Regions from separate parts of the Chromobacterium sp. genome, predicted to be linked through region 2. Evidence: riboswitches for the same ligand, from Rfam matches in the RefSeq annotation. Region 2 holds a riboswitch; the other holds the start of a gene.
What was found. Region 2 has a riboswitch for thiamine pyrophosphate ahead of thiC (phosphomethylpyrimidine synthase ThiC). Riboswitches for the same ligand answer to the same signal wherever they lie in the genome.
Positions count from the first base shown of each region.

Region 1 (5,565 bases), on a different contig from region 2:
CTGGTCAGCACCACTGCGCGCGCGCCGCCGTCCAGCGGCCCCAGCACCTGGCTGGACAGCACCACGCCGTCGGCGGCGAAGTCGTGAGGCGTCGGCTGCTCACGGAACAGCCGGGTCAGCCAGCCCTCGCTCAGGTATTGCTGGCTACTGGATGCGGTTTCCCAGATTTCGATGGAACGGAAATGGGATAGATTGGGGTCGGGATAGCCGACGCCCTGCAGCACCGCCAGTTCCTGTTGCTGCCACAGCGGACGCAGGCTAGTCATGGCCGGGTGCAAGCCCACTTGCTCGCTCAGCGGGATCACCTGTTCGCGGGGAATGGCGATGCCGGGGCGCAGCCGGTAATAATCGGCGCTGGCGTAGGGTACCACGGTGTTGAGGCCGTCGTTGCCGCCCTTGAGCTCGATCAGCACCAGCAGGCGGCGGTAGCCGGCGGGCGCCAGCGCCCAGCTCAGATTGGGCAGTACCGAGACCATCAGGCCGCCGGCCATGGCTTTGAGGAATTGGCGTCGTTGGAACATGGCGGGAGCTCTCAATGGACTTGGTAAACCGGGTCCAGCAGCAGCGGAGCGATCGCTTGCGCGCCGCTGAGCGACTCGGGCAAAGGGTTGGCCGGCGGCAGCGCCAGCAGCAGCTTGGCGGAGTCCTGGGCGCTGCGCACCTGGTAGATGGCGCTCCATTCGTCCGGCTGCAGCTTGAGCGAGCGCAGGCCGGCGGCCACCAGCCGGTTGATGCGCGCCTCGCGGCCCTTCATTTCATCCATGCCGCCGTCCGGCAAGGCAAAAGCGTTGCGCGCCGGCGCGGCGTCGTGGGCGATGCGGTCAAGGAACTGCTTGCGGCTCAGCAAGGTGGCGCTATTGATCCAGGCCTCGCCGCCGGGCCAGCCCTTGACGTTGGGCGGCGCGAACACATCCTGGCCCAGTTGGCGGTTGAGGCCGGCCAGCGCGCGCCAGTCCTGCGGGCTGAGGTCGAAGGTGACCAGGGTGCCTATGGTCAGCTCCAGCGGCGATTTCACCAATTGGCCCTGGCTGCTCCAGAACTGCGGGCTCAGCAGCAAGGCGCGCAGCAAGGGCTTGATCTCGTAGCGGCTGTTGCGGAAGTTCCTGGCCAGCCGCTTGACGGCGGCCGGGTCGGGCTTGGGCGAGACAAAGGCCTTCCACAGCTTGGCGGTGATGAACTCGGCGGTGGCCGGTTGCTGCAGCAGCAGATCGAGCACGGCGTCGCCGTCGAAGTTGCCGCGCTGGCCGAAGATCAGCTTGTCGCCGTCGTCGTGCAGCTTGGGGCGATTGACGAAATGGTCGTCGCGGTCCAGGCCCCAGCCGGTAAAGGCGCGCGCGGCTTCGCGGATGTCCTGCTCGCTGTAATGGCCTTCGCCCAGAGTGAACAGCTCCATCACCTCGCGCGCGAAGTTCTCATTGGGCTGGCCCTTGCGGTTATTGGCGGTGTCCAGGTAACGCATCATCGCCGGGTCGCGGGCGACGGCGTGCAGCATTTCGCCGAAATTGCCCAGCGCATAGCGGCGCAGCAACAGGTTCTGCTGATACATCATTTGCGGCGAGCGCACCTTGTCCAGCGCGGACACGAAATGGTTGTGCCAGAACAAGGTCATTTTTTCGCTGAGCGGAGATGGGGTGTAGCGCATTTCGTTCAACCACCAGCCGCGTAGCTCCACCGCGTGTTCGGCGCGCAGTTTCTGCAACGCTTTCTTCTCGTCCTCGCTGAGATTGGCTTGGCCGGGGCGCTCGAAAGGCTCACCGGCCCAGCTTGGCGGCGGCGTGGCGGCGACGGCGCGGCTGCCCGCCAACAAGCGGTCCACCGCCGCCTCGCGGTCCAGCGGCGCGTAGACGGCGATCTGCGCCGGGTTGGCGCCGAAGCCGGTGCGGGACAGCAAGTGGCGCGCGCCGGCTTCGCCAATGCCGGCCTGGGCCAGCGCAGGCAGGATCAGCGCCGCCAACAGCCATCCGGCGGCCATGGCGCGGCGGCCGGCTTTGTGTGCTGCGCCGAAGTCTGCGGCGGTGCGTCGCCGCCGGTCCATCGTCAACATGAATTTCACGCCTGTTCTCCCCGCCGCGGTCAAGTATTGGCGAAAATGATGACTTCAGCTTAGAACGCGCATGTCATCGGCGTGTTAAGGCGCGGAGCCACTCTGTTAAGGATTGTTGGCTGTCAGCGGGCGGCCGCTGCGGTATACTGGCGCGCTGTCACCAGGGGTGCCCGCGGCGCGGGCTGAGAAAATACCCTGCAACCTGATCTGGGTCATGCCAGCGGAGGGAGCGTGATGCGCGGGTCTGGGTCCGCATTCCGCTTGCTCCGTCCTATCGTGTACGGAGATGTCCATGAAGCGCTTTTCCTCTTTGATAGCCGTCGCGCTGGCGGCATCCAGCCTGGCCGCGTCGGCGGCCGAGCTGCGCGTGCTGTCGCACAGTTCTTTCACCGTGTCCAAGCCCTTGCTGGCCGAGTTCGAGAAGCAGAACGGCGCCAAGGTGTCCATCATCAAGGCCGGCGATGCCGGCGAGATGTTGAACAAGCTGATTCTGACCAAGGCCAATCCCATCGCCGACGTGGTGTTCGGCATCGACAACAGCCTGATCGGCAAGGCGCAGCAGGCTGGCGTGTTGGCGCCGGTGCCGGCGGCGCTGGCCCAGGGCGGCAAGGCCGCCTTGCCCGGCGCGGTGAGCATAGACTACGGCTATGTCACCCTCAATTACGACAAGGCCTGGTTCGCCCAGCGCCAGCTGGCGTTGCCCAAGACGCTGGAGGATTTGACCAAGCCGGCCTACAAGAACCTGCTGGTGGTGCAGAATCCGGCCACGTCCAGCCCTGGTCTAGCCTTCCTGCTGTCCACCATCACCGCGATGGGCGAGGACAAGGCCTTCGCCTTCTGGGGCCGCTTGCGCGATAACGGGCTCAAGGTCAGCAAGGGCTGGAGCGAGTCCTATTACACCGACTTTTCCAAAAACGGCGGCAGTCGGCCGCTGGTGGTCAGCTATGCCACCAGCCCGGCCGCCGAAGTGTTCTACAGCAAGCAAAAGTTGAACGACGCGCCCACCGGCAATCTGCCGCTGAAGGGCGGGGTGTTCCGCCAGGTGGAGGGCGCGGCCCTGGTCAAGGGCGGCAAGGAAGCGGCGTTGGGCGAGAAGTTCATCGCCTTCCTGCGCTCCGAGGCGGTGCAGAAGGATGTGACCACCACCATGTGGATGTATCCGGTGATGGACAAGGTCAGTTTGGACCCGGTCTACCGTTTCGCGGAGCAGCCTGCCGCGCACGATACGCCGGACAGCAAGGTGATTGCCGAACGTTCGCGCCAGTGGGTGGCGCGCTGGACCCGAGTTGTGTTGAAAGGCGCTTGATGATTGCCGATATTGAATCGCCGCGCTTGCTGCTGCGGCACCTGGATCCGCGCGTACTGCGTTATTGCCTGGCCGGTGATCTGACGGCGGCGGCCGAGTTGTTGGGCACGCCGCCGGCGGCGGCATGGTTGGACGAACAAGCGCTGATGGCGCTGCGGCTGGACGATATCACCCAGGACCCGGCGTATGCGCCTTGGTCGGTGCGGGCCTTGTTGCGACGCGAGGACAGGGTGATGGTGGGGCATGCCAATTTCCACTCGCTGCCCGGTCATCCCTATCTGGGCGCTTATGGCGATGTCGAGCTCGGTTATACGATTTACCCGGACTTCCGGCGTCAGGGCTATGCGCGCGAGGCGGTGCTGGCGCTGGGCGGCTGGGCGGCGCAAGCCGGCGCGACGCGATTGGTGCTGTCGATCGCGCCGGACAATCTGCCGTCGCAGGCGCTGGCGGCTGGCCTGGGCTTCGCCAAGGTGGGGCAGAGCGCGGACGAGGAGGGGGTCGAGGACATCCTGAGCGCCTGCTGGCCATTGAAGGACGCGCGGTCTTGATCTTGAGTCGTCGGAGCCGCCTGCTGCTGGCGGCGCCCCCCTTGCTATTCTTGCTTTTGCTCTCACTGGCGCCGCTGGCGCGCTTGTTGCAGGAGGGCGGCCAGTGGTCACCAGGGCTGCTGCTGGACCCGTATTTGCAATGGCGGATGCTTTGGTCGATCTTGCAGGGCGCCGCCACCTGCCTGCTGGCGCTGTTGTTCGGCGTGCCGGCCGCCTGGGCGCTGGCGCGCTTTCACTTCATCGGGCGCAGCCTGGCGCTGCGCCTGCTGATGCTGCCCTTCGTGATGCCCACCCTGGTCGCCGGCGTCGGCGTGCTGGCGCTGTTCGGTCCGCAGGGCCTGAGCGGACTGAATCTGCAGGACACACCGTGGTTGTTGTTGTACGGCAATCTGTTCTTCAACCTGCCGCTGGTGGTGCGCGCGGCGGTGGACGGTTTCTCCCAGGTGCCGGCCAGCCGGCTGGCGGCGGCGCGCAGCCTGGGCGCCAGCCGCTGGCGCGCGTTCTGGCGCGTGGAGTGGCCGGCGGCGCTGCCCTGGCTGTTGCCCAATTTATGTCTGATTTTCCTGTATTGCTTCTCCGGCTTTGGCCTGGCCCTGTTGTTGGGCGGCCAGCGCTATGCCACGGTGGAAGTCGAGATTTATACGCTGGTGGCGTATGAACTGAACCTGGCGGACGCCGGCGCGCTGGCCTTGCTCAGCCTGCTGGTGGCCGGCGGCATCGCCGCCGTCTACGCCTGGCTGGAGGCGCGTCTGGGCGTGCCGGCGCGCAGCGAGCCGCTGCCGCCGGCGCCGGCACGGGCTTGGAGCGAGCGCGCCTGGGTGGCGGCGGCGCTGGCCATCCTGCTGCTTTTTGCCGGCCTGCCGCTGCTGGCGGTATTGTGGAAGGCGCTGTCCGCGCTGGATGGCCTGGCCGATCTATGGGATGAGGAACTGCGGCTGGCCTTGTTCAACTCGGCGCGCTTCACTGCGCTGACCGTGTTGCTGTCCGGCGTGCTGGGCCTGTGCCACGCGCTGGCCGCCGGGCGTTGGCTATGGCTGCGGGCAATGGCCTTTCTGCCCTTCGTGGTGTCGCCGGTATGCGTGGCTTTCGGCCTGTTGCTGCTGTATCCGCAATGGAGCGGGCAATTGCTGATCTTGCTGGCCGCCTATGTGCTGCTGGCCTATCCCTTTGTCGCCAAGGCGGCCGGAACCGCGCTGGATGCGATGCCGGCGCAGCTGGCGCAGGCGGCGCGTTCGCTGGGCGCCAGCCCCTGGCGCGCGTTCAGGCGAGTGATCTGGCCCTTGTTGCAACCCGCGTTGCGGCGTGGCCTGGCTTTCGCCGCCGCCACCGCGGTGGGCGAGTTCGCGGTGACGCTGTTCTTGTCGCGGCCGGAATGGCTGACGCTGACCACCTTGATTTACCAGAAGCTGGGACGGCCGGGTCAGGCCAATGCCGACGCGGCGATGCTGCTGTCCGGCCTGTTGATGCTGCTGGCGACACTGGCCTTCATCGTGATCGAAAGCGGAGCGAAGCGGCCGGAAGAGTTGGCGAAAGGAGACGAGCGTGCTTGAGCTCAGACAGATAGACAAGCGTTTCGGCGCGCGGGTGGCGGCGGATCAGCTGTCTTTGGAAGTGGCCGCCGGCGAGACGCTGGCCTTGCTGGGGCCGTCCGGCTGCGGCAAGAGCAC
Region 1 is NZ_JAYSGF010000009.1:26,289-31,853, forward strand. Features, by position in the region: gene ACE3QM_RS06635 (DUF1501 domain-containing protein) at 1-521, opposite strand, end outside; gene ACE3QM_RS06640 (DUF1800 family protein) at 533-2,044, opposite strand; TPP riboswitch at 2,197-2,291, shown strand; gene ACE3QM_RS06645 (thiamine ABC transporter substrate binding subunit) at 2,337-3,350, shown strand; gene ACE3QM_RS06650 (GNAT family N-acetyltransferase) at 3,350-3,898, shown strand; gene ACE3QM_RS06655 (ABC transporter permease) at 3,895-5,448, shown strand; gene ACE3QM_RS06660 (ABC transporter ATP-binding protein) at 5,441-5,565, shown strand, end outside.
Region 1: it holds a riboswitch for thiamine pyrophosphate, as region 2 does, so the genes downstream of both, ACE3QM_RS06645 (thiamine ABC transporter substrate binding subunit) here and thiC (phosphomethylpyrimidine synthase ThiC) in region 2, are expected to answer to the same signal.

Region 2 (5,565 bases):
TAGGCCATGGCGGCGCGGCGGAAAAGAGCCTATCGGGCAGGAGGCGGCGCAGGGAGCGCCGCCGGCCGGGTTCAAAACAGGCTGTTCTGCGGCGCCGGCGCGCCCCATTGTATGGTGCCGCGGCCGCGCGACAGCAGCCAGGCATTGACTTGGGAGAAGTGGCGGCAGCCGTGGAAGCCGCGGCTGGCGGAGAGCGGCGACGGATGCGCGGCGTTCAGCACCAGATGGCGCGAGGCGTCGATGCGCTCGGCCTTGGTCTTGGCCCAATTGCCCCACAGCAGGAACACGCAGCCCGGGCTGTGCGCGTTGACCGCGTCGATCAGCGCGTCGCTGACGCTTTGCCAGCCCAGCTTGCCATGGCTGCCGGCCTGGTCCTTTTCCACGGTGAACACGCTGTTGAGCAAGAGCACGCCTTGCTGCGCCCAATGGCTCAGGTCGCCGCTATTGGGCACGCCGCAACTCAGGTCCGCCGCCAGTTCCTTGTACAGATTGCGCAGGCTGGGCGGCACTCGCACGCCGGCCGGCACCGAGAACGACAGGCCCATCGCCTCGCCGTCGCCGTGATAGGGGTCTTGGCCCAGGATCACCACGCGCACATCGGCCGGAGCGGTGAAGGTCAGCGCGTTGAAGGTCAGCGCCGCTGGCGGGAATATGGTTTTGCCCTGTTGCTGCTGGGCTTGCAGTTCGCGGTCGATGGCCGCTAATTGCCGCTGTATTTCCGGTGTTGACAACACTTGTTCCCAGGCGGGATGGATGCGGGCAATGGCGGGGGACAGGTAGGACAATGCTTGCATAAAAAAACTCTGCTTCTTGCTATCTGAAGGGATTTGGAACCCGGCGCGCCGGCTTTGTTCCATGAAAAAGCCGTTCCCGCGGGAACGGCCGGCAATGCTGGCGGATGGCTGGTGTTTCAATAACGCGCCATTTGCGGGTCCACTTCCGCGGCCCAGGCTTCCACGCCGCCGGCCAGGCTCAGCACCTGCTCGAAGCCGGCGTCCAGCAGGAAGCGCGCCACGTGGGCGCTGCGCACGCCATGGTGGCAGATCACCACGATGGGCGTGTCCGGCAGCTCGCTCATGCGCAGCGGGATCAGGTTCATCGGGATGTGCAGCGAGCCGGGAATCATGCACAGCTGCACTTCCCATGCTTCGCGCACATCCAGCAGCAGCGGCGGCTCGGCGCTGTTGTCGGCCAGCGCCGCGGCCAGATCGCGGGCGCGGATTTCCTGGACCATCAAAACGCGAAGCGCTCCGGCTCTACCGCTTCCGCCTTGGCCAGGCGGCCGATACAGGTTTCGAACAGGCCGGTTTCGCTGAAGCTGGTTTCGGTTTCGCGCTTGATCAGCTTGCAGGTCATCACCGGCAGGTCGCCCACCACCATGATCAGGCGGCCGCCCACGGCCAGCTGGTCTTTCAGTTCCTGCGGCACCACCGGCAGCGAGCCGCCGACCACGATCACATCGAACGGCGCTTGTTGCGGCAGGCCCAGCACGCCGTCGCCCGCCACCAGGGTGACATTGACGATGCCGGCCTGTTTCAGGTTGGCGGCCGCGGTCTCGCGCTGGGCGGCGTCGATCTCCACGCTGTAGACATGCTGGCCCAGCTTGGCCAGCAGCGCGGTCAGATAGCCGCTGCCGGTGCCGATTTCCAGGATCTTGTCCTGGGCCTGGATGGCGGCGTCCTGCGCCAGGCGCGCTTCCATTTTCGGCTGCAGCATGAAGCTGCCATTGGGCAGCGGCAGCTCGGTGTCGACAAAGGCCAGGCTGCGTTTGTCGGCGGCGACGAACTGTTCGCGTTTCACGTGAAACAGCAGGTCCAGCACGTTCGTGTCAAGTACGTCCCACGGACGAATCTGCTGCTCGACCATGTTGAAACGGGCATTCTCAAAATCCATCAGCTCACTCCGGAGGGGCTTGCCGCCACGGGAAAAAAGCGGCGGCGTGTCATGACGATAACTTGCGATTATCCCACATTTGCCGTACCTTCACAGCATCGCTAGGGGTCCTGCGCGGCGGTCGGCAAGATGGTCCATATCCTTGAAAGGATAGGATAATCGTTAAAGATTGTTGCGCGGGTGAGAAACACCCTTGGAACCTGACCCGGATAATACCGGCGTAGGGAAGCGCAACTTGCTGGCGGGCCGTTTTAATCGCAATGAAACCGTCCGCAGCCCGCCCAAGCGGCGGATCGCTCCTTGCGCCATTCATCGACCAGGAGAACCGCCCGATGAACGCGCCCGCAACACCCAAGCCCTCCATGGTGGTGGACACCGCCGCCATCCAGCCCTTGCCGAATTCCCGCAAGATCCACGTCGCCGGCAGCCGGCCGGACATCCGCGTGCCGATGCGCGAGATCAGCCAGAGCGACACGCCCACCCAGTTTGGCGGCGAGGCCAACCCGCCCATCACCGTTTACGACACCAGCGGCCCGTATACCGATCCAGCCGCGCGCATCGACATCCAGAGCGGCCTGGCGCCGCTGCGCGCCGGCTGGATCGCCGAGCGCGGCGACTGTGAGCAGCTGGCCGGCCTGTCCAGCGAGTACGGCCGCGCCCGCGAGGCCGATCCCAAGCTGGCCGAGTTGCGTTTCAACCTGACGCGTCAGCCGCGACGCGCGTTGCCGGGCCGCAATGTCAGCCAGATGCATTACGCGCGCCGCGGCATCGTCACGCCGGAAATGGAGTTCGTCGCCATCCGCGAAAGCCTGCGCCGCCGCGAATACCTGGACTCGCTGCGCGCCGCCGGCGGCAAGAACAGCAAGTTGGCGGAACTGATGACGCGCCAGCATCCGGGCCAGGCTTACGGCGCGGCGCTGCCGGAGGAGATCACGCCGGAATTCGTGCGCGCCGAGATCGCCGCCGGCCGCGCCATCCTGCCGGCCAACATCAATCACCCTGAATCCGAGCCCATGATCATAGGCCGCAATTTCCTGGTCAAAATCAACGGAAACATCGGCAATAGCGCGGTAACATCTTCGATCAGCGAAGAAGTTGACAAGATGACCTGGGGCATACGCTGGGGCGCCGACACCATCATGGACCTGTCCACCGGTAAGAACATCCATGAAACCCGCGAATGGATCATCCGCAATTCGCCGGTGCCGATCGGCACCGTGCCGATCTACCAGGCGCTGGAAAAAGTAGGCGGCAAGGCCGAGGACCTGAACTGGGAAATCTTCCGCGACACCTTGATCGAGCAGGCCGAGCAGGGCGTCGATTACTTCACCATCCACGCCGGGGTATTGCTGCGCTATGTGCCGATGACCGCCGGCCGCATGACCGGCATCGTCTCGCGCGGCGGCTCCATCATGGCCAAATGGTGTCTGGCCCATCACCGCGAAAACTTCCTCTACACCCATTTCGAGGATATCTGCGAAATCATGAAGGCTTACGACGTGGCTTTCAGCCTGGGCGACGGCCTGCGGCCGGGCAGCGTCTGGGACGCCAACGACGAGGCGCAGCTGTCGGAGTTGGAGACTCTGGGCGAACTGACCGAGATCGCCTGGAAGCATGATGTGCAGGTGATGATCGAAGGCCCCGGCCATGTGCCCATGCAGTTGATCAAGGAAAACATGGACAAGGAGCTGGAGTGGTGCCGCGAAGCGCCGTTCTACACCCTGGGGCCGCTGACCACCGACATCGCGCCTGGCTACGATCACATCACCTCGGCGATAGGTGCGGCGCAGATAGGCTGGTACGGCACCGCGATGCTGTGCTACGTCACCCAGAAGGAACACCTGGGCCTGCCGGACAAGAACGACGTCAAGGAAGGCATCATCACCTACAAGCTGGCCGCGCACGCGGCCGACCTGGCCAAGGGCCATCCCGGCGCGCAGATCCGCGACAACGCGCTGTCCAAGGCGCGTTTCGAATTCCGCTGGGAAGACCAGTTCAACCTGGGCCTGGATCCGGACAAGGCGCGCGCCTTCCACGACGAAACCCTGCCCAAGGACAGCGCCAAGGTTGCGCATTTCTGCAGCATGTGCGGCCCGCATTTCTGCAGCATGAAGATCACCCAGGACGTGCGCGAATACGCGGCCAAGCAGGGGATCAGCGATCAGGACGCCTTGACCCAGGGCATGCAGACCAAATCGGTGGAGTTTTTGAAGGGCGGCTCCAAGCTCTACGACAAGGTGTGAGCCCGTAGTCAGCTAAAACGGCGGCTTTGGCCGCCGTTTTGCCTGCCGCAAGGCCGGCTGCGCCGCCGCCGATTCGGGGCTATCATCAGACATCCCTTCACAGGAGAAGCGTCATGGACACCAGCACGCATTCCTTGTCCGGCCTGTTCCGCCAACTGGGCCTGGCCGATGAACCCGCCGCTATCCGCGCCTTTATCGCCAGCCATCCCTTGCCGCATGGCGCCGCGCTGGCCGATGCGCCGTTCTGGACGCCGGCGCAAGCCGACTTCCTGCGCCAGGCCTTGGCCGAGGACGCGGACTGGAGCGAGGAGGTGGATGAGCTGGCGGTGTTGTTGCAGGCGGTTTAGAAACCGCAACAGCAGCGCATTGCCGGCGCGCAGTGGATCAAACTAGCGCTTCAGCGCGCGCAGCAGCCCCCGCACCGTATTGGCGGCATTGTCGGCGGCGATCTGCATGAAGGTGTCCATTTCATTGGCGTGCTCGCTGCCGCCGGCCAGATCGGACAGGCTGCGGAAGGCGATGAAGGGCACGCGGTTGGCGTGCGCCACCTGGGCCACCGCCGCGGTTTCCATATCCACTACCTGGGCCTGGTAGGTCTTGGCCAGGTAATCGCGGTAGCCGGCATTGTCCATGAAGATGGGGCCGGACAGGCCGTTGCCGCCGGCGACGATGCGCGGCGGCGCGGATAGGCAGCGCTGGGCGGCGTCGCAACGGCGCAGGGTATCGGCCGGCAAGCCCTTGGCCAGTTGCAGCAAGCCCGGGTCCACCTCGAACCAGAAGCGGGTTTCGCTGCCGCCGTCGGCGGTGGCCAGCTTGATGTCGCGCGGGTGGATCATGCCGTAGTTGGCGCGCGCGGCCGGGTCCGCGTACGGTGGCGGCGCGTAGCGGCCGGGCGCGGTTTCGCGCGCGTAGATCGCTTCGGCGTAATTGCCCCAGCGCCGCGGCACCGCCACGTCGCCGATGCGCAATTGGTCGTCCACGCCGCCGGCGATGCCGCTGAACACGATGCGGCGCACATTGAAGCGGTCCAGCGCCAGCTGGGTGTTCATCGCCGCATTGCTCATGCTCACTCCGCTCATGAACAGCAGCACCGGTTGGCCTTCCAGCCGCGCGGTGGTGAAACGCACGCCGTTGACCAGGTGTTCGCGTTTGTCGGCGGCCTGCTTCAGCAGCAGGGTTTCTTCCGGGCCGAAGGCAGAAACCACGGCGGTGCGCGCCGTGGCGTCAAGGACGGGCGCCGCTGGCGCGGCGGCGCTGAGCGCCAGCAGCGCGCAAGCGCTTGCAAGCTTGAATGATGGCATGCGGAAAATCCTGGTGGAGAAGATATCGCGCCATGATAAACGCTTTCCCCGCCGCTGCAGCGCCGGCATGCGCATGGCCATCCAAGAACGTGTTTACGATGTCAGCAAGTATCGGAATGCCGGACGGG
Region 2 is NZ_JAYSGF010000037.1:22,823-28,387, forward strand. Features, by position in the region: gene ung (uracil-DNA glycosylase) at 72-794, opposite strand; gene ACE3QM_RS17840 (rhodanese-like domain-containing protein) at 911-1,234, opposite strand; gene ACE3QM_RS17845 (protein-L-isoaspartate O-methyltransferase) at 1,234-1,893, opposite strand; TPP riboswitch at 1,987-2,137, shown strand; gene thiC (phosphomethylpyrimidine synthase ThiC) at 2,256-4,136, shown strand; gene ACE3QM_RS17855 (DUF2789 domain-containing protein) at 4,250-4,483, shown strand; gene ACE3QM_RS17860 (5'-methylthioadenosine/S-adenosylhomocysteine nucleosidase) at 4,526-5,437, opposite strand; gene ACE3QM_RS17865 (hypothetical protein) at 5,436-5,565, shown strand, end outside.